One region of the Fictibacillus sp. NRS-1165 genome, then DNA from elsewhere that is predicted to be linked to it. Evidence: riboswitches for the same ligand, from Rfam matches in the RefSeq annotation. Region 1 holds a riboswitch; the other holds the start of a gene.
What was found. Region 1 has a riboswitch for S-adenosylmethionine ahead of ABHN01_RS22070 (bile acid:sodium symporter family protein). Riboswitches for the same ligand answer to the same signal wherever they lie in the genome.
Positions count from the first base shown of each region.

Region 2: another riboswitch for S-adenosylmethionine. It lies ahead of ABHN01_RS05535 (methionine ABC transporter ATP-binding protein); the one in region 1 lies ahead of ABHN01_RS22070 (bile acid:sodium symporter family protein).

Region 1 covers NZ_JBDPNU010000060.1:36,674-51,845, reverse strand. Annotated here, with positions in the region: gene ABHN01_RS22105 (NucA/NucB deoxyribonuclease domain-containing protein) at 1-1,004, opposite strand, end outside; gene ABHN01_RS22100 (DUF4870 domain-containing protein) at 1,270-1,578, opposite strand; gene ABHN01_RS22095 (anthranilate phosphoribosyltransferase) at 1,678-2,730, opposite strand; gene ABHN01_RS22090 (L,D-transpeptidase family protein) at 2,874-3,608, opposite strand; gene ABHN01_RS22085 (molybdopterin oxidoreductase family protein) at 3,817-5,904, shown strand; gene ABHN01_RS22080 (ribbon-helix-helix domain-containing protein) at 5,873-6,058, shown strand; gene ABHN01_RS22075 (ABC transporter ATP-binding protein) at 6,174-7,967, opposite strand; gene ABHN01_RS22070 (bile acid:sodium symporter family protein) at 8,183-9,145, opposite strand; SAM riboswitch class I at 9,323-9,423, opposite strand; gene ABHN01_RS22065 (DinB family protein) at 9,707-10,192, opposite strand; gene ABHN01_RS22060 (WYL domain-containing protein) at 10,344-10,628, shown strand; partial or broken gene splB (spore photoproduct lyase) at 10,667-11,694, opposite strand; gene ABHN01_RS22050 (transcriptional regulator SplA domain-containing protein) at 11,710-11,952, opposite strand; partial or broken gene ABHN01_RS22045 (GNAT family N-acetyltransferase) at 12,060-12,566, opposite strand; gene ABHN01_RS22040 (hypothetical protein) at 12,634-12,915, opposite strand; gene ABHN01_RS22035 (DUF4395 domain-containing protein) at 13,053-13,481, shown strand; gene ABHN01_RS22030 (metal-dependent hydrolase) at 13,521-14,021, opposite strand; gene parC (DNA topoisomerase IV subunit A) at 14,099-15,172, opposite strand, start outside.
Region 2 covers NZ_JBDPNU010000015.1:27,408-42,579, reverse strand. Annotated here, with positions in the region: gene ABHN01_RS05570 (SDR family oxidoreductase) at 1-698, shown strand, start outside; gene ABHN01_RS05565 (LacI family DNA-binding transcriptional regulator) at 1,320-2,327, shown strand; gene ABHN01_RS05560 (RpiB/LacA/LacB family sugar-phosphate isomerase) at 2,455-2,907, shown strand; gene ABHN01_RS05555 (MFS transporter) at 2,945-4,222, shown strand; gene ABHN01_RS05550 (AraC family transcriptional regulator) at 4,321-5,190, shown strand; gene ABHN01_RS05545 (Na+/H+ antiporter) at 5,231-7,255, opposite strand; gene ABHN01_RS05540 (hypothetical protein) at 7,363-7,623, shown strand; SAM riboswitch class I at 7,710-7,814, shown strand; gene ABHN01_RS05535 (methionine ABC transporter ATP-binding protein) at 7,891-8,904, shown strand; gene ABHN01_RS05530 (methionine ABC transporter permease) at 8,894-9,559, shown strand; gene ABHN01_RS05525 (MetQ/NlpA family ABC transporter substrate-binding protein) at 9,581-10,408, shown strand; gene ABHN01_RS05520 (MerR family transcriptional regulator) at 10,497-11,258, opposite strand; gene ABHN01_RS05515 (LysR family transcriptional regulator) at 11,396-12,310, shown strand; gene ABHN01_RS05510 (M20 family metallopeptidase) at 12,472-13,665, shown strand; gene ABHN01_RS05505 (YfcC family protein) at 13,728-15,164, shown strand.

The sequences.
Region 1 (15,172 bases):
AACTTCCAATGTTCACCCGCTTCTTTTAATGGAGCGAACCCTGGCTGGGTGACGGGTACATTCAATACCGCATCTGTTTTACTGAATATAGCCCCCTGCCAAAAATGCTGGTCGGGAAAAGCAAACATGTATTTTGCTGAATCAAACCGGACTCTCTGTTTGATTCCATCGATCGTTTTAGTAAATTTCCTGGGTGCATGCTTTATAGTGAGTTTGGGCCAGAAATCCATGTATCCGATTTGATCCGGGTTATTATCAGTGGCCGGGGGAGCGTCTGAAAGGAAAGTTTTCAAACCATAGTTTGTGTTTTTCCACTGGGCGATCGTACGTTCTATGGCTGGGGTCTTTGAATCGGGTTTGCAATCACCTGGATTGATTTTAGCCTGACAAACGAGGTCGATTTTCAGTTTTGCACCGTTTAATGAAGGGTTGGTAACAAGAATATCATCAATGCTGTAATAGACTCTCATTTTCCGGCTCTGATTAGATCCGTATCCGATTTCAGTAAACTGAATTTGCACACCGTCATACGTACAAATACCAAAGCGGCATGACCTTGGTATCTGGTATGTAGCCACATGGGACCAGCAGAAAGAGTAATGATTTTTAATATAACCTGTTTCTGATCCGCTGGATGGGTTGTTTCTGCACTCTTCCACGGTACTGATATGATCATAATCGAATGCCGGCGGCTCCCAGCCCAATGCAGTGAACCTTGGCGGTCCCATCTTTGATTCATAAACAGAACTGCTTTGCTTGTCTTCGTTTCTAAGATCCTCTAACGTCTGAACCTCTTTTTCTGTTTTTTCCTTTATTGATTTCTCGCTGTACCTTTCAACAGATTTCCCTTCCTTCATGAGCTTTGTTGCCTTTTCCATGTTTGCTCCTCGAAGCCAATAACCGCCTCCTTCTGGATTGGATTGTGCCTCTGCTGGTGTAATAAGGCCCATGATCAAAAATAACATGAGTGAAGCGGAAACGATCAGCCTGTACGATCTGGACATTTCATAACCTCCTCTATTATTTTGATTTGGAAATTAGGATTTAATAGTTCCTCCACATATCGGCCTATTGTTTCCTTTTTTACATCTCCCAAATCGGAGACATGTTACTATACAAATCTATCATTTACAATACATCCCATAGAAAATACTTCCAAAATACTAATGGAGTTTTTTAAGATATAAGGAACTGGGTAGATAGGTGAACGGCAAATGTCATACTTAAAAAGCATTCTCCAATAGAAAGGGAGAATGCTTTGCTGAAAAATTATTTGACCCATGAACCGACAATGGGGTATCGGTATGCCCGCTCATTTAAAGCTCGCACAATGCCCATTAAAGGCGCAATGATAGCCATTAATCCAAAAACAATAAGGAATGGCAAGCCGATGAGCACCCATGAGAAAAACGCCGAGATACCGATTAACAACCCGATAACAATGTGGAAGAGCGCAGCTTGCAGTGCCAGGCTTTTAACCTCCCGATCGGATATGAGCAGGTAAACGATGAGCGGAACCAGCAACGGCGCAAACCAAGTACTGGCGTGAATAAGAATTCGAAGTCCTTTATGTTCCAATTATCAAAATCTCCCTTTTCAACAGTAATAGAGTATATGGTTAGTTTATAAGAATTTTTCCCTTTTGCAACTCGCCTCGAGTCCAATTTTACGTACGCCTCAAGACCTAGGGCTATAAGCAGCATTAGCCTGCTGCTGCCAGGACTGCAGCTGCTCCAACCCTTTGCGGTCGTTCAAAAGCTGTTCCGCAAGAGCTGTTCCTTTGGCTACGGACTGGGTATGCCCAAGTATATAGAAACGGAGCCCGGCGTTAAGAACGACCTGATTACGATATGGAATAAGCTTCTCTGACCTTTCGCCTGCCAGTACACTTTCGATGATTGTAGTTTGCTCAGCTGGAGTAAGTCTCTCTTTGTTTATTTCCTTTGCATGCTTTATTCCATAGTCTTCCGGATTAATAATGATCGATTCACTTTTCTCCTTGGTTACTTCATATATAAAGCTGCTTCTGTGTACAGGAAGATCTTCTGAACCTTCCGCCCCTTGTACGATAAAGGCTTTTTCATAGTTTAACTGCTGAAGACTCGGTATGATTTTATTGACTGCGGTTCGATGAAAGACACCAAGGATAATGTATGCTGCACTCGAAATATCCAGGAGCTTCTCAACCGTATTCATAATTGTCCTCACGCCGATTTCTTTGCGTATATCCCTTAATGAACTGAGCGGTGGACAAAGCTTTTCCGTCCATCCAAACCCGATCGCTGTTCGATCAAGCGAAGACTCTATTTCTTTTAAATTCTGAGCGACCGGAACTTTTAGATGCTCCAGTATGGTTTTTAATGAAGTTCCGTGTTTGGGAGGAAGCGATTCATCAGCATGCAAAAATACCGGCAAACCCTGCTGCGATAAAAGAATGCTCACAGGAATTGTCGCCGCAAATGAGTTTCTGCCGTTATAAGGTCCTGCACAGTCAAGTATCTTTCGGGTATTCCGAGTCAAATGCCCGGTATGGTTTCGGAACTCGTGAATAAAAGCGAGAAGTTCATCCGGAGTTTCCATTTTTATGCGTTCAGCCATGAAAAATGCGGCGATTTGGGCATCTGTTGCCTCCCCTTCAGTAATACAGGCAGCCGCTTTCAGCGCTTCTTCATACGTCAGGTCTTTAGCCCCCCGCTTGCCTCGTCCAACTTCTTTAATCCATTGCTGCATATCCGACACCTCTCATATCTGTTAATTTTAGAATTATCTCATTTTTCACCGTGAAAATAAACCCTAATAAATCTCCAATGAATTTGGCTGATCAGGGTTAAATATAAAAGAGATTCTTATAAAGAATCTCTTTTGTGTTTCCTTTATAGCATTCCGAGCATCTTTTTGGTTGCCGGACCCACAATCCCGTCAACTTTCAGTTTCTTTGCTTTCTGGAACTTGCGGACAGCCGTATCGGTATTCTTCCCGAAGATGCCGTCGATTCCCTTCGTGCTGTATTCTTTATTGGTAAGAGTTCTCTGCAGCTCTTTCACTTCAGTTCCTTTGCTGCCTAGCTTGAGGTTTACAGAAGAGTTCGCAGGAAGTGACGATGATTTCAGACCGTATGCAGCGGCGATGAAGTCATAAGATTTGCTCGAACTTACGATAACAACAGGTGTATTGACTTTCACTTTGCTGAAAAGCCACTGTACTTCGTTGTTGTACATTCGGATGCATCCGGCACTCGCATAGGTTCCAATGGAGCCCGGGTTGTTGTTTCCGTGAATAGCATAAGTGGTCCCCCATGTCCCTCTGGCATTCAGTCCGAGCCAGCGGTTTCCAAGCGGGTTCCTCGGATCTCCACCAGGAATATGGCCCGAATAGTATGGCCTGTTGACGATTTTGTTTACAATTTTAAACTTACCTTCAGGCGTAAATGATTTTTGCCGGCCTGTAGCTACTTTGAACACACTGTTCAGCCTGCTGTTTTCATAGTATGCCAGCTGATTCTTCGATTTGTTGATGATAATGAATTGGCTTGCTCCGGCTGCACGGGCAGGCTGGGCAAAAAAAAGCACAAAACTGAACGTTAAGAGGAGCACTAAAAGTTTCTTCATCTGTTCCCTTCCTTACTTTAAATTTACGTTTGTCGCCAAACAATAAATCATATGCTCCTCAGCAGGAATAAGATTACATTTTTTACAATTTTATTTCATTTTAATTAAATTCAAATGGCCGTCACTTATTTCATTTGGAAAGAAGTCATTGATAATCTGGGGAAATGAACTTATCCTTAGATAAACAAGAGGTTGAAAGGAGAAAATGATGAGCACCTATACGAAACAGCAGAACGGCATCTTCCCCTCCGTCTGCCCTCTGGATTGTCCGGATCAATGCGGTCTGATTCTCCATAAAACAGATGGAAAAATAATAAAAGTTCAGGGAGATCCAAACCATCCGGTTACAAAAGGGAACATTTGCAACAAGGTAAGAAATATGCCGGAACGAATCTATGATTCTAACCGGCTTACCACTCCTTTAAAACGGAGCGGCCCTAAAGGTTCCGGGCAATTTGAGCCCATTACCTGGGAAGAGGCGATTGGCTCCATCACTTCCAAATGGAAGAATCTGATAGCAACTGAAGGCGCTGAAAGCATCCTGCCCTACAGTTTTTATGGCAACATGGGAATTTTGAGCGCTGAAGGTATGGACAGGCGTTTTTTTCACCGGCTGGGTGCCAGCCGTCTGGACCAGACCATCTGTTCTGTCGCAGGTTCTGTCGGCTACAATTACACCATGGGCGGCAGTTTTGGAATGGATCCTGAAGACACCATTCATTCCAAGTTAATCATCTTTTGGGGAATCAATGCGGTCAGTACCAACATGCATCAGGTCGCGTTGGCACAGAAGGCACGAAAAAAAGGTGCAAAAATTGTCGTGATCGATGTGCATAAAAACCGGACCGGTATTCTGGCAGACTGGTTTATTCCCATCCTTCCGGGCACCGACAGTGCACTCGCCCTAGGCTTAATGAACATTCTTTTCGAAAAGCGGTTTGCCGACCTCGAATTTTTGCGTAAATATACAGTAGGCTATGAAGAGCTTCAGGAGCATGTTAAACAGTATGATCCCCATACCGTATCTGCCATCACCGGTGTCTCTGTGGAAGAGCTCCAAGAACTTGCAGCATTGTATGGCGGAATTTCACCGTCATTCATACGCATCGGAAACGGTCTGCAGCATCATGACAACGGAGGCATGGCTGTGCGTACCATCGCATGCCTTCCAGCCATAACGGGGCAATGGCTAAAAAAAGGAGGAGGCGCGATAAAAGGAAACTCAGGCTACCTTGCTCATAATAAAGCTGCGGTTCAACGGCCAGATCTGCTAAAAGATAAAGAGACACGCGTCATCAACATGAACCAGATCGGAAATGCTCTGCTTGACGCAAAGCCTCCCATATCCTCGATGTTTGTATACAATTGCAATCCGGCGGTTGTAGCTCCGGAAGGCCAGAAAGTACGCAAAGGGCTGGAAAGGGAAGATCTTTTTTTAGTGGTTCACGATCTCTTTCTGACCGAAACGGCAGCTTATGCAGACATCGTACTGCCTGCTACCTCATCGTTCGAGAACACGGATTTTTACACGTCCTACTGGCACAAATATACACAGATTCAGCTGCCGGTGATCGAACCCTTCGGAGAAAGTAAATCCAATCCCGATGTCTTCCGCCTTCTGGCCGGAGCGATGGGCTTTGAGGAGGATGTGTTCAAGGATTCGGATGAGGATATGATTGATCAGGCATTCAACCATCCAGCCAATCCTTGCCTTGCGGACATCGATCTCCAAATGTTAAAGACAAATCAGTATGCTAAAGCAAAGGACTCATCCCTATTTTCAGGGCCATTACCGACACCGAGCGGTAAAATAGAGCTTTTATCCAAAAGGATGGAGGAAGATGGCTATCCGGCACTGCCGACATATATCCCGCTGATATCCGACGGTGATCATCCCTTCTTGTTCGTACCGGGGCCAAACCATAATTTCTTAAATTCGACGTTCAACAATAACGAAAAACATATACACCTAGAAAGAACACCTCAACTTCATCTTAATTCAATGGATGCCCAAGAGTTGAAGGTTGAAAATGGAGAAATGGTTCGGATTTGGAATGACCGCGGAGAATGTTTCCTTCAGGCAGCCGTTGGTGACAATGTATTGCCTGGTGTGGCCGTTACCCAGGGCCTGTGGGCCGATCTGCCGGGGACAAAACAACTCGTCAACACGCTGACCCCGGACCGAATTGCGGATATGGGCGGCGGGGCAACCTTCTTCTCTGGTCGCATCAGCATTGAAAAAATGAGACTAATAGGAGGAAACGATGTATCAGAGCAGCATCCGGCCAAAAAATGATGACCGAAAGAACGTCAATACGACCTTGAGCCAGTCACTGTATAAAGAATTAAAAGCATTGGCAGCAAAGCTTGACAGACCTGCAAACGACCTTTTAGAAGAAGGCATGCGGCATGTACTTGAAAAATATAAAAGTCAAAGGATTCCAAAGTAAGATAAAAAGGATGTACGCCCCAGGTGAGGTGTACATCCTTTACTTGCTTTTGACCGATGAAATATATAATGAGAGGTTGAATTCCTGAATTCCTCGTGTATTTTTGCTCGTGATTCTACACTGTCTGCGTCTGCAGGAGCTGATAATAATCTCCTTCACCGGCGACCAGCATTTCATGGCTGCCTTCTTCCTGAATTTTTCCTTCTTTCACCACAATAATTTTATCGGCGTTTCGAATAGTCGATAAACGATGAGCGATGATGATGGTTGTGCGGTCTGTTGATAACTTATCCAGTGCAGCTTGTATGGCGTACTCAGTTTTAGTGTCCAAAGCGGATGTCGCTTCATCCAAAATTAAAATCGCCGGGTCCTTTAAGAACATGCGGGCAATGGAGATTCGCTGCTTTTGCCCTCCGGATAACTTCACACCCCGTTCCCCAATCATCGTATCAAGCCCTTCCGGAAGGCTCTCAATCAATTCTTCAAGCTGCGCACTTATGATCGCATCAAAAAGCACCTCTTCACTTGCTTCAAAGTCACCATACATGATGTTGTCTCGAATGGTTCCATCAAATAAGTAAATATCCTGCTGCACGATTCCGATATGGCTCCGCAAAGATTGTAACGTTAAATCGCGGACATCCATCCCATCGATGGTGATCTTTCCTTCTGTTACATCATAAAAGCGGGGGATTAAACTGCACAGCGTCGTTTTTCCCCCTCCTGAAGGACCGACCAGTGCCAGTGTTTCTCCAGCTCGTACATTGAAAGAAATATCTTGAAGTACATGCTGATCTGTTTCGTAATCAAAGCATACATCTTTAAAGGTAATATCTCCACGGAGGCTTTCCACTTCAATTGCATTTTTCCTATCTTTGATCGACGGCTCCAGATCAAGCACTTCAATATAACGCTTAAACCCGGCATAGCCTTTCGGCAGTAATTCCAAAATCTGGTTGATATGCTTGATCGGCGCGATGAAGACATTCGACAGCATCACAAACGCCACGAATTCTCCGTATGTCATTTGGTTGTTAATGACATACCAGGAGCCGCACCCTAGGACGAGTATAAGGATCACTTTCATCAAGGCAAAGTTGATCGAACTGCTCCAAGCCATAATTTTATATGCCACCAGTTTGGCACTCCGGAAACCTGCGTTTGTATTTTTGAATAAATTAATTTCGTGCTCTTCTTTGGTAAACGATTGCACAATACGGATTCCGCCGATATTGTTTTCAATCCGGGCATTGTAGCCTGCAATCTTTTCATACATCGTGTGGAAGGATTGCGACATCTTTTTGCTGTAAAACAAAGAAACAAAAATGATAATCGGGATCGCTACGGCTAAAAGAAGCGCAAGCTGCCAATTGATGTTGAACATAATGGCAAACGAACCAAGAATCGTCATCATCGCGATGAAGAGATCTTCCGGTCCATGGTGGGCTACCTCACCAATGTCCATCAAGTCATTCGTCAGACCGGAGACAAGGTGACCGGTTTTATTATTGTCAAAAAACGAGAAAGACTGCCTTTGCAGCTTGGCAAACAAATCTCTTCGCATATCCGTCTCTATACCAACACCGAGCTTATGGCCGAAGTAGGTAACCACATAGTTCATAAATGTACTGAGGATAAAAACAAACAGCAGTACAATACACGCAATCGAAATCCATTTCCAATTATTGGTCGGCAAAAGGTCGTCAATGACGCGGTTCATCGCTAGCGGAAAGGCCAGCTCCAGCAAGGCCACAAAGACCGCACAACTAAAATCTAAAACAAACAGCCCTTTATATGGCTTATAGTACGAGGCAAATCGTTTAATCGTATCGATGGATGCCCCCTCCTTCTTGCTGAAAATAGGAATCTCAAAAAATTGAGAAGGAGAAAATTCTGCTTCTACTATCATCCTATCCTGATTGAGAATAATAATCAATTATAAGATACAAAAACAACCTTTACAAAAGTCCGCCTTCTCTTGAAGTATAGATTCTCACGCTGCAAACCCCTCCTTCTGGCTAAGGGAGGGGTTTACGATATTTATACCTACTAAGCAGTACATCTATGGTAAGGGGCTAGGGGCAAATAAACAGCCTCCATGCCTTCCCCACCTTGCATAGAAGATCATTTGTTAATTGTAAAGTTTGATATTTTCTCTTTTTTGTCTCCCAGACGGCTGAAAATAAATGCGAGAATAGAACCAGAAATATTGTGCCATACACTAAAAATCGCACTCGGTACAGCAGCTAATGGCGAGAAATTAGCTGTTGCAATGGCTACACCCAATCCGGAGTTCTGCATCCCTACTTCCATTGCCACAGCCTTTTGTTTTGCTAAATTCATTCCAAAAAGACGGGAGAGGAAAAAACCAAGCAAAAAGCCCAATACATTATGCAGGATAACGACAGCAAAAATAAGCGGCCCTGTGGTGGCTAGCTTAGCCTGACTGCCTGCTACTACACCAGCAACAATCAAAACAATAGCGACGGTAGATACAAGGGGCAATACCTTTACACTCGCTTCCGCCTGTCTGCCAAAGAATTTCTTAATGAGAAACCCGAGGGCTAACGGAATGATGACCACTTGAAGAATAGAAACAAGTAATGACCACATATTGATGTCCACCCACTTACTTGCTAGCAGCAATATAAGCAGCGGAGTCACAATGGGTGCAAGAATGGTTGAAACCGATGCAATGGACACAGCAAGGGCCACATCCCCTCTTGCCAGAAAAACCATAACATTCGATGCCGTTCCACTTGGACAGCATCCTACCAGGATGACGCCAACAGCCACTTCCGGCGGCAGGTCCAGCCCCCAAGCCAATAAGAACGCCAATCCCGGCATGATGATATAGTGACAGACCACACCTATCGCTACATCCTTTGGCCGGCGGAAAACTTCTTTAAAATCTCCCGCGGACAATGTAAGTCCCATCCCAAACATTACAATTCCTAACAAGGGAACTACATAGCCTCCAATCCAATTGAAATTGGCGGGGAACATATAGGCAATAATTGAAAAAAGAATAACCCAAAACGTAAATGTTTTCCCTGCAAAAGAACTGATCTTTTCGATAATCATCATAAAGCCCCCTCACTATTATGTTCTGTTCTTCCCTGTTCGTTGGATGGAGCTGTCATCAATACTGTCATTCAAAATACACCCTTTTCCCACGTTTTAAATGTGTCGTCTATTCCATAAAAAAACTCTTCCTCAAAGGAAAGAGTAAATGATTTTTTTCATAAAAGATCATGTGATTCTTTCCTATCTTTGCTTTCAAGCCTCAGCTTGCTGGATTAGGCAAAATAAAATGTGTTGCCAAGGCTTCAAACGGCCAGTCCCTCCACCTCTCTTGATAGATAAATCAAACATATGGAATTTTCTTAACATTTTAAATATAGCAATCATACTAAAGAACTTAAAACCTGTTGTCAATACACATATTCATACGTTTTTATGAGGATTTGGTAATAAAGCCAGACATAACAAAGGCAACCCTCCCTTACCAACAGGGGTGTGGTTGCCTCTTGTTATGACTATATAAAGATTGTATGCCACCTGTTGCTCAGCGGGGCAGCTGATCGCTTCAAGGTCCATTCGCTTGGTATCGCGGGCCGCCAGTCGATAGATAACGGCACAGCTCAATCAATACAGATCGAACATATTGACTTCATATCCCTGCTCCTTTAAATAGTTAAACAGCTGCGCCCTGTGATGCTGAGCGTGCGTAACGATCTCGATCAGCCATTTGGCCTGCACCGTTCCATGATCTAAATAAAACGGCTTTGTTTTTTTTTGCAGAAATTGTTCATCCGGCAGCTGTTCCATATAGCTTCTTACATCTTGCAGCCCACTTTTCATCCTCTCGATCCATTGATCCGGCTCTTGATCGTTGGCAACCTCAGCTTCGAGTTTCCCAACCTCTTCCTCGCCTTTCTCCTGCAGGATGAGAAGGTCAGCAGAAGGGACGGAAACGAGGTGCAGCACCAGTTCATGCAATGACCTCATGTTTTCTCTTGGCCTGTAATCCAAGTGGTTGGTTGATATTTTACCGATTAAATTTGTAGAAGTTCTTACTATCAGCTCCAACTCTTCCAGAAGCAACTCTTTCATTTCTTTTATTCCCTGCATTTTGCCCACTCCCATTCAGTTATTTGATTTCTAGCTGCGCTTATGTACTTGCTGTCGTTTTATTGTAGCTAATAAGAGTGACAGATAAATAAAATAAATAAAAATTCGGGAAAAATAAGATGTCAAAATCGAAACGTATCCTGGAACTAAGATGACTGTCAACCGAAACCAGCCTGGGGAAAAACTGGTCAGGCTCTATGGTGAACTGAGCAAAGAAGGTGTCCAGCATTGTGAATCTGAGATTTGGACGGCGCCCGAGCTAAAGACACGAAACGATGGCACTGGATGGCTGGAGTGCTCCATTCCTAACACCGACCTAGACTACTTTACGGAGTTTTTTATAGGAATGGGCAGAAAAGCGACGGTTAAACGGCCTCATGAGCTGTTGGATCTCAAAAGGAAACGGCTGACAGAATTATCGGACGTTTACAGATGAAAAAAACCAGGGTCACAAAGGGAGCCCGGTTTTTGGCTTTACGTAAAATATTCAATTTTAGCGTTAGGAAAGAATCGGTCGATATCAGACTCCAAGCTCTCCCGCAGTGCATGTTCCTCTTCCTTGCTGTAGATATATTTTCCGATTCCGTAACGCCCCCATTTATACCTCCGCTCTTCTTCGTTCATCTCAAGCTTTGTTTTTGGGTAGTTTTTCTCGATTACGCGTTTGGCAGGCTTTGTGAAGCGGTGCTGAATCATCTCGAATGTAATATCATCCCTGGCGCTTTGCGGAAGTGCCGCATCAAGCTTTTCAAACAGCTCGCGATAGCCTTCCTGCCAGCCTTCATGAATATAGATGGGGCGACAATAAAACCTAGCGGATATCCGGCCTCGGCGACCTTTTTCGCAGCCTCGATCCGCATGTCGAGGGGTGATGTTCCCGGTTCAAAATATTTGATCACATAATCCGCATTCACACTAAAACGGAACCGTGTGCGGCCGTTATGCTCTGCATCGAGCAGATGATCGACATGATGAAATTTTGTAACAAACCTTAGCCGGCCGAGATCGGACTGTCCGAAATATTCAATCGCGTGCTTCAATGTATGAGTCAGATGGTCGATCCCAACAATATCAGATGTACAGGAAGCTTCAAAACGTGTGATCTGGGGGGCACGTTCTTCCATGTAATTTTGAGCCTGATCCAATATTTCTTCGACGTTTACATAGGTGCGGATATATGGTTTGCTTCCCATCGTTGTCTGCAGATAACAGTAGTGGCAATGCCCCATGCAGCCAGTGGCAAACGGAATGGCATATTCCGCAGATGGTTTGGACGAGTCAAATTTCAAAGTCTTCCGGACGCCGACCACAAGGGTTGATTTGGCGTTCCTGTATTTTTGCAGGTCGTTATCTCCCGGAATATTTCGTACCTGATTATGTGAAGTTGTTTCCCGGATCTCGAGTCCCATATTTTCAAATTTCTGTTTCAGCTGGACTCCTAGACGGTACTCCAGCGCCCTGGGTTCAATGTAAACCAGCTGCGGGACAAAAGGTTTTATCAAAAGTACACTCTCCTTTTACTGGTATTGGTCATAATCAAAGATTTTTTTATAGTGCTGTTCCGCTTCTTCAAATGTGTCATAGACGGCATCATCATCAGCCAGAAGATGATAGGACTCGTGCAAAAACAGAGCCACCTGATTTTCATGTTCAGGGTGCTCTACGATTTCAGCCTCTGTGATATTAGCTACATTTGGAGTATGCGGGTTTCTATAAATAACAAAGACTTGATCCCCCGCTTGATATTCCCTTTTTCCCATGTTGGCCCATTCCTTCCTGATAAATTGCACTCCGTTACTATCCTTGCCTCTGCCTCCTCATTTTATGTTAAGAGGCCCATTAAAAAAGACTCTCCCATTGGAAAGCCTTATTCATCGTGAGGGTTTATGATGGCCAGTACCTGGTGATCCTCCCACTTCTTTATGAAAACCTGCCTTTTCCAAAACTCTGATCGATCCAATGTTATGCGGCATAACACCCGCTTCGATGCGGTGAAGTTTAAGTTCGGCAAAAGCATACTGTACGATCAGCTTGGCCGCTTCTGTCGTGTAGCCTTTCCCGTTATGCTCCTGATCCAGAAAATAGCCGATGAACGCACTTTGAAGGGAGCCTCGCAAAACTTGAAAGAGATTAATGGTGCCGATTAACTCATGCTTGTCCATGGTAAATATCCCAAATTGATAGTCGGAATCATTTTTTTCCATTTCTCATAATCGCTGATCCTCTTCTTCTGGCCTTCTAAACTGTAAAAATCGTCCGGGCGCCCCATTGAAAATTCTTCGAAAAAAGCTCGGTTCTTCTCCTGCAATTGAAGAAGCACCTCTGAATCCTTTAACTCGAACGGCCTGATGTATACTCTCTTACCTGTCAACATTGATCTCCCCTTTTACTGCTTTACCTCTATTAACAACCACTAAATATTACCACGAAAGGATATTTTTTCACACTGGAGCTTGTTTCCTCCTTTTCCTGAACACTGTGGCTCCTATGAACCCGATGCAGCAGACGGCCGATGCCGACACCAAGATACCTGCCCAGATTCCAAACGGTGGAACGGCGTGAATCGATTTATATAAAAGCAGTACACTGAAAGAAAAAATAAATAAGGTCATTGAAAACAGAAAGAGGAAGACATAATGCACGATATAAAAGACCGTGAACCGGCTTGCAGGCAGATGTTGAAGCGTCAGCCCCTCCCAAACAAAATCAATTAATCTTTTCATTTTGATCCTCCTTTATAACCATCATAGACGTTCATAGGATTAGTTATTCGTCTATTTCGTATATTCTTACTTTCAGTGTCTTTTACTTAACAATTTCGCTATAATAGGTTTATTCCAATCAGAAAGGTCGGATAAACATGCGCAAGCCTCAGTTTTCTGTCCCTCGTCCATTAGTCCGGCTTAATCAGTGGTTTATCGTATTGTCAGTGGCAGCCGAATGGATCACAAGCGCCGAGTGGCTCCTTCTTCTCCCGTTAGCTGCTGGACTGTCTGGACTTTTGTTCAGGTTTAATCCTGTCATGCAGTTTGGGAAGCTGTTTCTTCAGAAGCCGTCTTCTTCTTATATTCCGGAAGAATGGAAACAGCAGCAGTTTAACCAAGTGATTGCTGTAGCGTGCCTTTTCCTGGCTTATCTTTCGTACCTTTTTCATTACTCAATCGCTGCGTATGTTTTTTCAATCATTGTTTTCTCCGCAGCGCTTGTCGCGATCCTCGGATTTTGCGTCGGTTGTTTTATCCGATTTCAGTGGCAGCAGTTCCAATACCGCAGATCATCCAGCCGTTAAAAAAGCAGTGCTCCTATGAAGGGAACACTGCTTTTTTTGTTATATGTTAAAGATATGCTGTTTCGCCAATAAAAGGAGAGCTGCAATCATTAAGATACCTGAAACAGCGGTTTCTGTACTTGATCCCGTCTTGGTGTACAGCGGAGACCGAAACCGCAAAGGAACGGGATACAAAAATTGTATGCCTCTTGATGTACAGGCATCCAGTATGAGATGGCTGATCGCACCAGACAGCAATCCATACTTTAGATTCAAACTGTATGCTGAATGAAGAGAATTGGTCAGCCAGATCACAGCTGCGATGAACAGCCAACTGTGAGTAACTGTCCGGTGCCCGAATGCTTTGCTAACAAACTTTGAAAATAGCTTTGTTTTCCGCCCCGCCCAAGAATTTGGATGGCACAGGTCTGGAAGCAGGCTGCCTAATAGTCCAGCTCCATAAAAAACGAGTTGGTGGTCAAGCGATGCCGGTCCATCCACCCATTCGTTTACGAGGGCAGCCGCAGCCAATCCTCCCATTAAATGTGTGTTTCCTTTCATCGTTCACCTTTTCCCTTGATGTTAGTTTACATAATGTTATGTAGGTTAACTAGTTTGAAAACAAAGAGCAGCCAGTGCTACTCCTTGTTTTCTTCCGTGCGGATGTGTTCCCAAACTTCCGTCACTTCTCCAGTATCACTGATATCTACCACATACGAACCGTTATTATACCTATCTGCATTTTTCAGCTTTGCTGGATCAACAAGTACGATACTGTTGTTCTTTGTCTTCACTTCATAAGTTACACCGGTGCTTGCCAGCTCCAGATCAATAATCCGGTGAGGATTGCTCTTCAGTTCCCTAAGCATCACTAGCCCCCGCTTCGCTCTTGAGGATTTGTCAAACTCAGTAATCTTCATCTTCTTTACGGAACCTCGATGGGTGATTAAGACGAGCTGGCTGGCCTCTTTGTCATGCAGTGCTTTTCCGCTTACTACATAATCCCCGTCTTTCAGGTTGATCCCTTTCACTCCTGCAGCTCGCTGTCCGACCACGTTGATTTCTTCCTCGCTGAACCAGAGGCCATATCCGTAGTGAGTAGCAATGAATACATCCCCACCGCCATTCGTCAGGTGAACATCGACAACTTCATCGTCACCTTTAAGTTTAAGAGCCATGAGCATCTTGTTATACCGCTGTGCTTTATACTGCATTAATTCGGTTTTCTTTACCATCCCCTGCTTCGTGAAGAAGAGGAGGAATTGATTCTCTTGAAATTCTTTCACAGGTATCACTTTAATCAGTTCTTCGTCCCGGTCCAATCCTACCAAACTCGCCAAGTGCTGGCCCGAATCCTTCCAGCGGGCTTCTGGAAGTTCGTACACCGGCATGAAGATGTAGTTCCCTTTGCTCGTGAAAATCAGGATGGTATCCGTTGTGTTCAGCTGAGAAGCCATGAGCAGCCGGTCTGACTCCTTCATACCAGGCGCTTCACCGTTCGAAGCAGAATAAGAACGAATGGAGGAACGCTTGGAATATCCATCCTTCGTAACTGTAACCATTACGTCCTCTGATGGGATCATAACTTCCATATTGATCTTAATTTCTTCAATTTCATCTTCAATTTTCGTTCGCCGTTCATCACTGTATTTCTTTTTGATCTCGGCCAATTCTTTCTTGATGACATTGAAGAGCTTAGCCTCACTGTTCAG
Region 2 (15,172 bases), on a different contig from region 1:
TGGATTCTGCTTTTGCGGGTATTGACCGTCTTTTGATCATATCTGCCGATGGGGACAATGAAACAAGAATCAGACAGCACACTGATGCGGTTGCTGCGGCAGCGCGTGCTCAAGTTAAATTTATTGCCTATACGAGTTTAGCAAACGCACGTGAAAGTAAGCTGTTCCTTGCTCCGCCTCACCAAGCAGCGGAAGAGGCGATTTTGAAAACCGGCATTCCATACTCCTTCCTGCGCAATAACTGGTATCTGGAAAATGAAATGGGGAGCATACAAGGTGTGATCGCAGGAGCGCCTTGGGTGACATCTGCGGGATCCGGCAGAGCAGGCTGGGCGATGCAGCAGGATTATGCGGAGGCAGCAGCTGCTGTATTGGCTGGGAACGGACACGAGAATACCGTTTACGAACTTTCCGGTAAGCTTATGACGCAAGAAGAATTGGCATCTGCTGTTGGGAATGTATTGGGTAAAGAAGTACCTGTTCAGCAAGTCGATGATGCTTCGTATGCTGACATGATGAAGGGTGCCGGCGTACCGGATTTTATTATTCCTATGCTTGTCGACATCCAAAAAGGCATTCGGGACGGTGAATTGGAGGTCGAGAGCAAGGGTTTTGAAAAATTGCTTGGCCGCCCGGCTACACCAGTAAACGAGGCTTTGAGTCAAATGGTTAATGAACTGTCTGCAAATAAGAATTAAGCGCAAAAAAACAAACCCCCTTTCAATTTTCTTTGAAAAGGGGTTTGTTCTGTTTTTTTAAGTTAAAGCTGGACATGGGCTTCTCTATGCCCAGCTTAGACAGCTTAAAATTAAGCTGTTTTACTTAGGTTATAGCCTTGGGGCAGGTCCAAGTTTTTTAAGCCAATTACTATGATCAATTTTTTCCCAGCAATGATCACAGGATCGTTTTTTTCTTTTTTTATGCGAAGAACTTGAAGAACTTGAAGAACTCGAAGAACTTGAAGAGCTTGAAGAGCTTGAAGATTCCTTTTTTCTCTTGTGATGTGAAGAACTTGAAGATTCTTGTGCACTCTCATCATGTGAATAATACTTTTTACGAGAAGATGACATTCAATTCCACCCCCTTGTAAACGATTTGAGAGGAAGAGAAAATCTCTTAATCTCTGAATATACTATGTAAAATTATGGTAGATCGTGAGGGCAAAGCTTAAAAGTGTGCTTATTTCTTTTTCAAATAGGCGCCCAACTCCATTGCATTTTACTCTAGTAAAAAAACATTGACAGTATTCCCATTTATTTGATAGAATTCAAATAATTCAGAGAGTTCGGTTAATCGATTAACTCAAAAGGTGGAGTAACGTGAAAAGAAACGCAACGCTAAAAGAGGTGGCACAATTAGCAAACGTATCCACTGCCACTGTTTCCAATGTTATTAATGAAACCAAATATGTAAGCGATTCCGTAAAGAAAAATGTATACTCGGCGATGAACGCTCTGAACTATGTCCCCAATACCGTTGCAAAGAGTTTGCGGGTTCAGGAGTCGAACCTGATCGGATTAATGATTTCCGATATCTCCAATCCCTTTTTTTCTCATGTGGTGAGAGGCATTGAGGATAATTTAACCGAGCTTGGCTATAACGTCCTGCTCTGTAATACCGATTCGGATGTTGAAAAGGAAAAAAAATACTTGAAGGTTTTACTAGGGAAGAGAGTGGATGGATTAATCGTATCTTCTTCTGGAAACGCTGATGGTTATTTAGAAGAGCTTGGAAATTTGGACGTTCCCGTTGTTTTTTTGAACCGGTATCCGGATCCTCTACTATCTGATATTGTTGCAACCAATAATATTAAAGGAGCATATACAGCCACTGAACATTTAATACAGCATGGCTATAAAAGGATAGGAATGATTACAGGTCCTCAAAGTATAAGTACGGGACGTGACCGTTTAATTGGATATAAGCAGGCGCTGGACAAACATCATCTCCCTATTGATGAAAGACTGATAAAAGAGGGAGATTTCAAGGCAGAGAGCGGTAATAGGTTAACAAAAGAGCTGATCAAGCAAGACTTTAAGACTGATGCCTTATTAATAAGCAATAACTTTATGACACTAGGGGCTTACCATGCCATAAAAGAGTCAGGTATTCGTGTACCAGAAGATCTGGCCATCATTGGTTATGATGACCCTGACTGGGCTGCAGTTTCCAATCCTTCTTTAACAGCCGTTAAACAGCCGGCGTATGACCAGGGGGTTCAAGCTGCTAATTTAATCTGCGAAAGAATTAAAAGAAAGGATCCATTTAAACCAAGAGAAATCTACCTGGATCCGTCACTGATAGTTAGAGAATCTTGTGGATGTTGATAAATAAATAAGGCAAAGGAGGTGATTTCTGCATAGAAGTTAAACGATTAACTTATTTTTCTCCTGTGTAAGGATTTTTTTGTCATGTTCAGTTAAACGATTAACCAGAAAAGGTGGAAAAAGAAATATGATAATTGTAGTAGGCGGGGATCATGCGGGTTATCCTTTGAAGAGTAAAATTGTAAACGTTATCAAAAACATGGATTATGAGGTTATTGATTGTGGCTGTTTTGATGAAACACCAATAGATTTTCCGGATATCACTCGGGAAGTGTGCGATAAAATCCTTTCTGGAGAAGCGGAAAAGGCTGTTTTAGTTTGTGGCACAGGAGTGGGCGCTTGTATTGCAGCTAATAAAATTCCCGGTATCCGTGCAGCTGTATGTCATGATGTACATTCTGCCCATCAATGTGTGGAACACGATGATGTCAATGTCATGTGTATAGGAGCGCAAATTGTTGGCCCTTGGCTTGCTGGTGATTTAGTCGCCAGTTTCCTGAACGCTGAGTTCAGTACAGATGAAGATTGCAGAAGAAGGGTTGAAAAGCTTAAACAAATGGAGAACTATTCACGCCGTTAAGTGAGGTTATAAACACCCTATTAAAGGAGGAAGTGACATGCCTGCTTTGGAAATACCTTCTAATCGTTGGAAACGAATTATTCCAGTTGCTTTTTTAATGTATACCATTGCTTTTATGGACAGGACCAATATTAGTTTTGGTTTGTTTGGGATGCAAGAGGATTTGGGGATCGATGATAAGGATGCAGGCCTTGCAGCCGGAGTTTTCTTTTTTGGTTATTTGTTTCTTCAAGTACCGGGCGCTTTGCTGGCACAGAAATGGAGTGCCAAGAAATTCATTTTGATTTCTTTGCTTTTCTGGAGTGTTTTTTCAATAGCAACAGGCTTTGTCCAAAATTTTACGCAGCTTCTTATTGTCCGATTATTGCTGGGGGTAGCTGAGGGCGGAGTGTCGCCTGCTACTATGATCCTGTTAACAAAATGGTTCCCATTAAATGAAAGGGCCAGGGCCAATGCCTACTGGTATTTATGTATTCCGTTTGCTTCGATCATTGTGGCCCCATTATCCGGTTTCATCCTTACTCATATGGATTGGCGGTGGATGTTTATAATAGAAGGGATTCCGCCTCTATTATGGGCACTGGTATGGTGGTTCACGATTGACGATGAACCGAATCAGGCCAAGTGGATCTCTAAACAGGAGAGGGAATACTTAGAAACAACGTTGGCGGCGGAAAGAAAAGTCATTAAAAAAGCTGCACCGCGCATAAAAGACGCTCTAACCAATCGAAATGTTATTCTTTTGCTGCTTGTGTTCTGCTTTCTTCAAGTCGGTTTTTATGGCTTTGGACTCTGGCTTCCAAAATTAATAGACTCCATATCCTCCGGAAGTTTAATGGTGACCAGTTTGCTCTCCGCTCTTCCTTGGATCGCTGCGATGATCGGCTCAGTTATTAACTCGAAACGCGCAGACCGAACAGGGAATTATAAATGGACGTTAGCGGTGCCGATATTGGCAGGAGCAGGGTGTTTACTGATCTCTGTTTTATTCGGCCGCAGCAACCCTATCCTGTCGATTTTGTTTTTATGTCTGTGCCTAGGATTTATGTATTGCTATGGAGTTTTTTGGACAGCGGTTTCAGCCTATTTAGCAGACGAAGTGTTATCCGTTGGAATAGGCACCATTAACGCTATAGGGAATTTGGGAGGATTTATTGGTCCTTTTATGGTGGGATATCTCATTTCAGGAACCGGCAGTTTTCTCTTTGGAATTGTCTTCCTCGTTTCCTCGTTAACCTTATCAGGAATATTGGCATTATTTTTAAAAGAAAGGAACAAAGCGGTGGGTGCGGAGAAGATCATCATCAGCAGCTAAGGGGAGTTCACAATAATAATCGGTTAAACCGGTGCACGGATTGTCGGATGGGTTGATTCGTCTCTTGATAGGATGAGGATGAAAGGAGGGAAATGATAGTGGATTCGCTTAAAAGCATGAATGATGCATTACTGTATATAGAGGAAAACCTGGATGATGAGCTCGATTATCGCGAGGCCGCAAGAAGGGGTTGCTGCTCTGAGTATCATTTTAAACGGATGTTCTCGTTTCTGGCAGGGATCCCGTTATCGGAATATGTTCGCCGCCGCAGATTGACACTGGCTGCTTTTGAACTAATGAACGGTAACTGTAAGGTCATTGACGCAGCCGTCAAGTATGGATACGGTTCTGCCGACGGTTTTACAAAGGCATTCCAGCAGCTGCACGGCGTTACCCCGACAGAAGCAAAGAAGAATGGTCATTCTCTAAAAGCATTTCCGCGTATGTCCTTTCAGTTATCCATTAAGGGAGGAAATGAGATGAATTATCGGATCGTCGAGAAGGATGCGTTTCATGTCGTCGGGATCAAAAAAAGAGTGCCATTGGTCTTTAGCGGGGTGAACCCTGAGATCGCTGCGATGTGGCAGAGTCTAAACCCGGATATGATCGATGAGTTAAAAGGTTTATCGGATGTCGAGCCAAAAGGGCTGATCAGTGCATCCACTAATTTTTCGGAGAGGCTAGCCGAGAACAGTGAGCTTGATCATTATATTGGGGCTGCCACGACAGCTGGGTGTCCGGAGCACTTCGAGAAGCTTGATGTAAAACCGTCTGCATGGGCTGTTTTTGAATCAGCCGGCCCGTTTCCTGATACGTTGCAGAACATTTGGGGCCGTATCTATTCCGAGTGGTTCCCGTCATCGTCGTATGAACAGGTGGAAGGACCGGAAATTCTCTGGAATGCGGATAAAGACACCTCGTCCAAAACCTTTAGAAGTGAAATCTGGATTCCCGTCAAAAAGAAATAACAAGACAAGCATCGGCCCAAGCAGGCCGATGCTGTTTGTTTTAATGCGGCTGAACGGTCGTTTCCTCGATCCAATACGCCTCCCTGATATTCACCTGTTTACGCAATTCCCTGATGATGTCGATGGTGATTTCGCCCTCTTCGTAAAGATGCTGAATTTCGTCCCTCTCTGCCTGGAAGGCTTTGATCTGGAGATCTCTTTTCATCAGGGTGTAGTGATTGGATTCCTCTCCTTTTTTCGCCAGCTTGAACTGCCGGATGAGGCGATTGTATTCCCCGATGACCGCTAAATAACTATTTTTATTTTCAGGAGTGATATGGTTCCTTAAATAGTGAATGGCTGCTTTCGCCATGCTCACTTTTAGCTTCACCAGCTTTTTTGTCCTTGCGCGACGCGTTTTTTTACGTTCCTTATGTTTGGGTATAAAAAGCTTTAGCAAGGCAAACAAGCCGCGTTTAAAAAGCGTCCAAAGGAACAATCTCCTGTATTGCATCCGGTTGGTTCGGGCGAGCCGCCTTCTCTGGATATGTTCCCCGATGAGATGCGCTGTCTCCCGGTCAACCTCCCCGGCTCTTTTTACATGCACATAGTAGCGGACTTCCGCTTCGAGTGCCGTAAGCCGTGCCTCGTTTTCTTCCCGTTTCATTTGCTCCGAACTCTTTTCACTTACCTCATTGCGTACCGTATTGTAATTGTTGATGACGGAAATGGCCGCGCTCCGGTTCTCATCGGTTATGGATTCCTCGATCGAATGGATGGCTGCGTCGATGGTCCGGAGCGCTGCTTTCCTTTCCATTTCCTCTTTCAGCGTATTACGGTCGCCTTTTTCCGTTCGTGAAAGAACCGGCAGAAAAACACTGGCTGCGATCAATGTAAACAAGATCACACCGGCTGCGATAAAGAGGATCAATGAACGCTCCGGAAAGGGAGCTCCTCCCGCAATGACAAAGGGAATCGTAAATGCACCAGCAAGGGTAACCGCCCCTCGTACTCCGGAAATCGTAAGGATGGATATCGCTCTCAGAGACTGCATGTGAGGCTTCTTTTTTTCCATCCATCCCCTCCACGTGGCCGAAATCCACAAAAAGCGAAGAAGAATCAACGCCACGGAAATGATGAGAGTGTACACCGTAACCTGCCAGTTATTGAAGAGGGGATCCTCAAGGATTTCATTGATCACGCTTGGAATCTGCAAGCCGAGCAGCACAAATACCAGTCCGTTTAATATGTAGATGAGAACCGTCCAGGTGCTTTCGGAAACAATTTGCAATTTTCCAGCGGGAATCCGGCTGCGCTCCTGATGGATGGCATGGATAATCCCGGCGGCAACGACCGATAGAATCCCCGAGAGATGGAAATGTTCGATGATGTAAAAGATAAAAAAGGGCGTAAGGAGCTGGATGAGCATATGGATCGTCACATCCTCCATACCGAGCCTCCGAATAAACGTCCTCAACTGGATGATCACGATAACCAATAACGCACCGCCGAGGAACCCTCCAATTGAAATCACGACAAAACTTCCACTGGCCTGTGCCAATGAAAAAGCGCCGGTCACCGTTGCGGCAACGGCAAATTTAAAGGCGACCAACCCGGAGGCATCGTTCATTAATCCTTCGCCTTCAAGAACATGCATGATCGGCTTCGGAATCTTTACCCGCGCCGAGATCGAGCTTACAGCCACCACATCGGTAGGGGATAGAATCGCTGCAAGGGCAAAGGCTGCAGGCCATGGGATCGTTGGTATGAGCCAATGGATCAAGCTTCCGATCACCAAGACTGTGAGAAACACGAGACCGAGGGCGAGCAACAGGATGGGTTTACGGAGCTTCCATAAATCCTGCCTCGAAACATGCCTTCCGTCGTGGAAGAGCAATGGCGCGATAAAGAGAATAAAAAATAATTCCGGCTCCAGAGGAATTTGTAACCCCAAGGGAAGGGAAGCGAGCGTTACGCCCAATGCAATCTGGACGAGCGGCACCGGTATGTATGGCAAAAGGTGATTGATTAAGCTGGATAGCCCGATCAGGGACAGCAGCAATAAAATAACGAGAAAAAACTCCATGATCTGCCTCCTTTCATATTCAGTTTGTACCACAAATGTGTTTTTCATTGTACATCTTTGCCTGTTATTTTTTGCGGGAATCATGGCTTTTTATCTGAACATTTTGGATGGTAAAATACGGTTGGATGCTGGAGAGGAAGTCAATTGGAAGAATTGAAATATGCAAGAACAAACGCCGCCTTTTATTATTTGCCATCATACCTCTTTCCATTGTTGGTTATCTATTCGCTGTCTACAAGGAATCACTGTTCTACTTGTACGAATGGATGTTAATGCTTCTTTTCGCAGCTTCCATTATTTTAGCGGTTATCAGTATGATTAAAATAAAAAGCTTTTTAAAATGGATTTCTGCATCCATCCTGGCCTAATTCCAACCTTTCCACTATGAATGCCATTGACAATGGAGGATAATCGCTTTATTATTAAAAATGTTCTAATAATAATTACATATCCGTTCTTATCAAGAGAGACTGAGGGATTAGGCCCTATGACGTCCGGCAACCTCCATTTTGGAAAGGTGCCACTTCCTGCAGAATGAAGTCATTCTGAAAGATAAGGTGATTGAATGTATAATCCAATGCCTCTTTCATGATGAAAGAGGCATTTTTGGTTGGAAAGAAAGAGGGGGTTGTAACTTGATAGAAGTGAGAAATCTGGTGAAGGTGTATCGATCAAAGAAAAAAGAGATCGTAGGGGTCAACAATGTTTCCTTATCCGTCAAGGCGGGGGAGATCTATGGCATCATCGGATACAGCGGCGCCGGCAAAAGCTCCCTGTTACGGTGTTTGAACCTTTTGGAGAAGCCGACATCCGGCGAGGTAGAAATTGATGGGGTCAATCTGCCTTCACTAAAAGGAGAAGACTTAAGAAAAGCGCGGTTAAAGATTGGGATGATCTTTCAGCACTTTCATCTCGTCAGTTCAAAAACCGTCTATGAAAATATTGCGTTTGCCTTAAAAGCAGCAGGCAAATCGAAGGATGAGGCGGAGAAGAGAGTATTGGAGCTATTGGATCTCGTCGGTCTTGCGGATAAGAAGGACCAATATCCGGCTCAATTGAGCGGCGGGCAGAAACAAAGGGTCGGAATTGCCAGGGCGCTCGCCAATAACCCGAAGGTCCTATTATGTGATGAGGCAACGTCAGCACTCGATCCGAGTACAACGAAATCCATCCTCAACCTGCTAAAGGACATTAACCGAAAGCTGGGATTGACCATCGTTTTGATCACGCATGAAATGGAAGTGGTGAAGGAGATCTGCCACAAGGTTGCCGTCATGCAAAACGGTGAAGTGATTGAGGAAGGCGGAGTCTATGACATCTTCTCCAATCCTCAGGAACCATTGACCAAAGATTTCATCAACAGTATCCTGCAGTATGAACTGCCTCAGCAGCTCATCCAAAACCGTAAAGGGAAGATCATCAGGATTCAGTTCAAGGGCGAGATTGCAGAAGAATCGGTAGTGTCTGAGCTCTTCCAGAAATACAAGGTCAAAGGGAACATCCTGCATGGAAAGATTGAGTACATACAGGAGATCCCGCTCGGTATTTTCATTATGGAGCTTACCGGTGAAGGTTCTGAAGTAGAGAGAGCGATCGAATATATTACGGAGAAAACAAGGAGTCTGGAGGTGGTGCATGATGTCGCTTGATTCACTGGTGCAGCTTCTTCCGGATTTAAACAAGGCGTTCTTCCAAACGCTTTATATGGTAGGCATCTCTTTAGCCGTGGCCATCATCATCGGGCTCCCGCTTGGTGTATTGCTTTTTGTCACGGAAAAAGGATTATTCCTTGAAAACTCGGCTGTGAAAAGTATTACAGGATGGATCGTCAACCTGATACGTTCCATTCCGTACATTATTCTTTTGGTGGCGCTGTTGCCGTTAACGGATTTGCTGACAGGGACAACGATTGGGCCGACTGCGGCTTCTGTATCCCTCTCTGTTGCCGCGATTCCCTTTTTTGCAAGGATGGTTGAAACCTCGCTCCGGGAAATCGATAAGGGAGTGATCGAATCGTCGGTTGCAGTCGGGGCAACCTCATGGATGATCATTAAGGATGTGCTTCTGCCAGAAGCCAAACCTGGCCTCATTCAAGGATTGACGATCACGACAATCTCTTTGGTCGGTTATTCGGCCATGGCAGGGATTGTCGGAGGGGGAGGAATCGGGGACCTGGCCATCCGGTTTGGTTACTATCGCTACGATAATACTGTGATGATCACTACCGTAGTCGTTCTGATTCTACTCGTACAAATCATTCAATTGGCCGGAGATAGGATCTCCAAACTCGTAGACAAGAGATAAAACAATAGGGGAGAGAAACCAATGAAAAAGTTTACTTCAGCACTCATTCTACTATTCGCTATTGCTGTTCTTTCAGCGTGCGGATCAACCTCCAGCGGATCATCAGGCGCGGGAGACAAGAAGGACATCAGCATTGGAGCAACAGCCGGACCTTACAGTGATATGGTATCGAAAGCGATCAAACCTGAACTGGAGAAGAAGGGTTATAACGTTAAGGTGGTCGAGTTCAGTGATTACATTCAGCCGAACCTGTCATTAGCCAAAGGATCCATTGATGCGAACCTGTTCCAGCACAAGATCTATATGGAGAATTTCGCAAAAGAAAAGAATTTAAAGCTTTCTGAGCTGATTATTGTACCAACTGCGCCAATGGGCGTCTATTCCGATAAATTCAAAAAGATGGAAGACATCAAAAACGGCAGCACGGTGGCCATTGCCAACGATCCTGTTAACCTTGCAAGAACGCTGATCATGTTCCAGGATGCCGGACTCATCACCATTAAAAAAGGTGTTAATCCATTAACTGCTTCAGAAAAAGACGTTCAGGACAATCCGAAGAAATTGCAGTTCAATGCGCTTGAAGCTGCGCAATTGCCAAGAGCTGTCGGGAGTGCAGATGTATCAGCCGTTCCTGGTAACTTTGCCCTCGCTGCAAAAATGAACTTGCAGGATGCACTGTTCCTTGAGAACATGCCGGATCAATACCGCAACCGAGTAGTTGTAAACACAAAGGATGTTGACTCGAAATTCGCGAAAGACATCAAAAAGGTTGTGGAATCCAAAGCCTTTGAACAAACCATTGATAAAGAATTTAAAGGGTTCGGGAAACCGGAGTGGATGAAGAAGTAAGTTTGTTGTAGAAAGGAAAAAGCAGTCTAACAAGAGTTAGGCTGCTTTTTCCTTTCCCAGTTTTTCTATTGGTTCCGTTTTGAGATGCTTAATCTGTTTCAGCTGCGAATGATTCTGCAGCGGTCGAATGAAAGTACGCAAGGCCAGTCTGTTGTGCCTCCAGCATATTCCGATGAAAATCATCATCTGGGAAAAACCTTGCCTGTGTGGCATAATCTTTATGAGTAATCAGATGGCCTTGTTTATTTAAGAGATCGATATGATCGCGAATCAGGCCTCTTACGATCTTGTCATCGATTTTCAATCCTGATCGAAGGGCACTTGCTATGCCATTCATAAATCGTTGTGCTTCAATAGCGGTTTCATTCATCGTTTCAACATCAATCGTAGTATTGTCGAGTAAATCGTAATCGTACGTCTCTTTCAAATATTGATTTTGCTCAACGAGTGCTTCCTTCCATTCATTTTCTGTATTAAATCCTTTAAACATGTCTGTTTTGTCCATAGCTTCTCCTCTCTCAGAACAACCAATCGATTCGTCCAGTGTCTGGATCAAACGATCAAGTCTCAGCTTGCGGGCAAGGAGCAGTTCTTTCTGGCTGGACAATATCGATAATCGCTCCGGTTCACCTTCAAGCAGCTGCTTGATCTTCTCCAGCGGAAAATCAAGCTCCCTGTAAAATAATATTTGCTGCAAACGCTCCAGTTCTTTCATTCCATACAAGCGGTAACCTGCCTCGCTCGTCTCGCAGGGCAGTAAAAGTCCGATCTTGTGATAGTGATATAATGTCTTGACTGTTACGTTCGTTACGTTCGATAGATCTGCAATCTCTTTTACCGTATAGAGCATTGGATTCACTCCTTTCTTGTATTTAGCTTAAGGGCTCCCTTTAGGTTAGAGTCAAGAACTGGAGATCTGTTTTTTCAATTAAATTTAGGATGAACATTTCGTAAACCAATATATAAGAGAGCGGGTGAATCCATCAGATGGATGAGAAGGATTGTTTAATATTACAGTACTTGTATGAGAACGCGAATTTGACGAAAGCAGCAGAACGCTTTTATATGACACAGCCTGCTCTCACTTATCGGCTGCGCCAAATCGAGAAGGAATTTCAAATTGTGATATTCAGCAAAAATGGGAAGAACATGAAGATGACTCCTGCTGGTGAATATTTGGTCGGCTATGCGAAAAGGATCCTCATGGATTTACGGGGTACAAGAGAGTACTTACTGAACATGGGAAATGAAGTTCAGGGAAGTTTGAAAATAGGTGTAAGCAGTAACTTTGGGCTCTATAATCTGCCTTCGATTCTGGAATATTTAGTGAATCAGTACCCAAATCTTCATGTGAATGTGGATACAGGGTTCAGCACGGAAATCGTGGATCTGCTGATGGAAGGGGAAATTGATGTTTCCATTGTTAAAGGTGAATACAACTGGCCGGATCAAAAGTATTTGCTGAGCGAGGAAAACATTTGCCTCATATCGAAGAACAAACTTGATCTTCATAAACTTCCTCAGCTGCCCTTGATTAATCGAAAAGAACCCACTGTTTTAATGAAGTATAAAATTTTGCCCATCCGTCCTTTAGATCAAAGCATTCAATGCTGGTGGAACGAACAATTTGATGAACCGCCTCTCATTACGATGCAATTGGATAGTTATGAGACCAGTAAAGAAATGGTGAAAAAAGGGCTGGGGTATGCAATTATTCCAAAGGTATTTGTGAAAGAAAGTGATGATTTATATTGTCATCCATTGATTTTCAAGGACGGCCAGGAATTAACAAGAAGAACGTGGATGTTATACAGGCAATCATCCATGCAATTAGCGGCCATTTCTACATTTGTGAATTATATTAAAGAAATTTATAAACTTGAACATGCAAGGAGTACATGATTGCTGAAGATTTAAGAAAAACGCCGATTCGGCGTTTTTTTGTTTGCATATAAAATAATTTTATAGGTGCCTAAAAAACATTAAGTTTACTTATCATTTCAACAAATGAATAATGGAATAAACTAATTTGATTTTTCTGAATGTTTTGGAGGTCATATAGTATGAATACCATTGACTTGAGAGAAAAAGAGGCCATCCTGGCGGCCGTTGATGCCCGTGATGCTGAACTAAGAGAGATATCATTAAAAATTCATGCCCATCCTGAGCTCAGCTTTAATGAATATCAAGCCATGAAATGGTTGACGGAGCCTTTAGAAAAGGCGGGTTTTCATGTTGAAAAAGGAATTTCAAATCTTGAAACCTCGTTTAGGGCGACATGGGAAGGGAAATCAGGCGGACCCACTGTTGCGATTTTAGCGGAATATGATGCACTGGCAGGTCTCGGACACGGGTGCGGCCATAACATTATTGGAACGTCTGCTGTTGGTGCAGCACTCGCTCTAAAGGATACTTATCCCGATCTGCCTGGGAAAATCGTGGTTCTGGGCACACCCGCTGAAGAAGAGGGAGGCGGTAAAATCCTGATGGTTGAAAATGGAGTTTTCGATGATATTGATGTCGCCATGATGTGCCACCCACAGAAACAGTCGATGGTGTTGCGGGATGGACTAGCCTGTGTGGATGCCTCCTTTAAATTTTATGGAAAGGCTTCGCATGCTTCCTCTGCACCCGAAAAAGGGATTAGTGCTCTTGACGCGGTAATCCATACGTTTGTTGCGATTAATTCCTTGCGGCAGTTTTTCAAGGATGATGTCAGAATCCATGGGATTATTACAAAAGGCGGGGAAGCTACAAATGTGGTGCCAGCCTATTGTGAAGCTGAGTTCTTACTTAGGGCTGAGACAGTGGATGAACTGAAGATCGTACGCGAAAAGGTATACTCCGCCGCACGTCATGCGGCGGAAGCCGTTGGTGCGAGGATCGATATTACGGAAGGACTTGTTTACGCTGAACGAAACAATAATAAAACATTGGCTCACTTATTCAAGGACAATTTGGAATCATTAGGAGAAGTGGTGATTGAGCCTCCGAATAAAGGTGGCATCGGTTCGTCGGATATTGGAAATGTCGGACAAGTGACCGCAGCCATTCACCCTTACATAAAAATTACCGATGCAACGACACATACTCCAGAATTCGTGGAAGCATCAGCTTCGGAAGAGGGGATGATCGGCCTAAATAAGGCCGCAAAAGCATTAGCGATGACCGCTTATGATGTTTGCAGCAATCCCGAACATTTCCAAGCGATACGGAATGAGTTCGAAGGATGGAAAAAGAATAAAAGATCGGTTTAAACATTTGTTTAAAAGAAACGATTTTGGCATGCAGCCCTAACTCTAGAAAGGTGGTATTTCTAATGAGTACAAAATCAACGGTTGAGTTTAGTACGGATCCTCCTTCGAAATTCAAAAGCTTTTTTAAAATGCCTCATACGTTGGTCATCATCATTTTTATTATTCTAGCTTCTGCACTATTAACCTATATTTTGCCTGCGGGTGAATTTGATCGAGTGGAGGATAAAGAGACAGGCAACAAGGTTGCCGTCGAAAATACGTTTCATTCGTTTGATCAAAATCCAGTAAGCATCATAGAAGTGCCATTAGCTATCGTTCATGGATTAACGAGTGCGAGTGATGTGGTCTTTTTCATTTTTATCATTGGTGGAGTGTTCCAGATCATTAATTCGACTGGAACGATTGAGGCAGTAACGGCAAGGGTTGGGAAAACCTTTATGAACCGCGGGCTCGTTGTGATTCCTATCTTCTTAACGTTGTTCTCCATCGGCGGGTTTACGATGGGAATGTCGGCAGAGGTTATGGCGTTTGTTCCGATAGGAATAGCGATTGCCCGTTCACTGGGATATGATGCTGTAACAGGTACTGCGATGGTGATGCTTGGTGCTGCCAGCGGATTTACAGCTGGGCTCTTAAACCCATTTAACGTTGGGATTGCCCAATCAATCGCTGAGATTCCATTGTTCTCAGGAATGTGGCTGCGCGCCATTCTTTTAGTTGTATTGCTGGCTGTGACGAGTCTGTACATCATGCGTTATGCGAAAAAAGTGAAAAGAGATCCTTCTCTGGGCCTTGCTTATGAGCTGGAACAAACGGAGGGTAAAGGAAAGCTTGATTTTATGACCTCTTTACCACAATTAAAGCTGACACATTATTTCACGATACTTACCATTGTACTAGGGTTTGGAGTTTTAATTTGGGGTGTCTCTCAAAAGGGCTGGTGGATGGAGGAGCTGGCTGCATTTTTCTTATCCCTCGGAATCATTGTAGGTTTTCTTTCTAGATATGGACCAAGTAAAATTGCCAGTGAGTTTGTGATAGGGGCAAAAGAGATTACGTTTGGAGCGTTCATTGTTGGGATCGCTAAAGGTGTTGTGGTTGTATTAGAGCAAGGTGCCGTGATCGATTCTGTTGTGAATGGTTTGTTTACAGCGATAGAGCACTTGCCGACCCAAATTCAGGTTATGGGCATTTATATCGTTCAAAACATCATGAATGTTTTCATTACTTCTGGAACGGGACAAGCCGCCACAACGATGCCGATCTTAGTTCCTCTTGCTGATTTGATTAATGTGACAAGACAAACCACAGTTTTAATTTTTCAGCTGGGAGATGGTTTATCCAACTGTATACTGCCGACTTCAGCCATGTTAATGGGAAGTCTAGCTGTCTCCAGGATCAAATATCAGGAATGGGTAAAGTTTTTCTGGCCGCTGCTTTTCATATGGACAGTAATCGGAGCTGTTTTTGTTCTCATTGCAGATGCGATTCAATATTAAGGTGATCG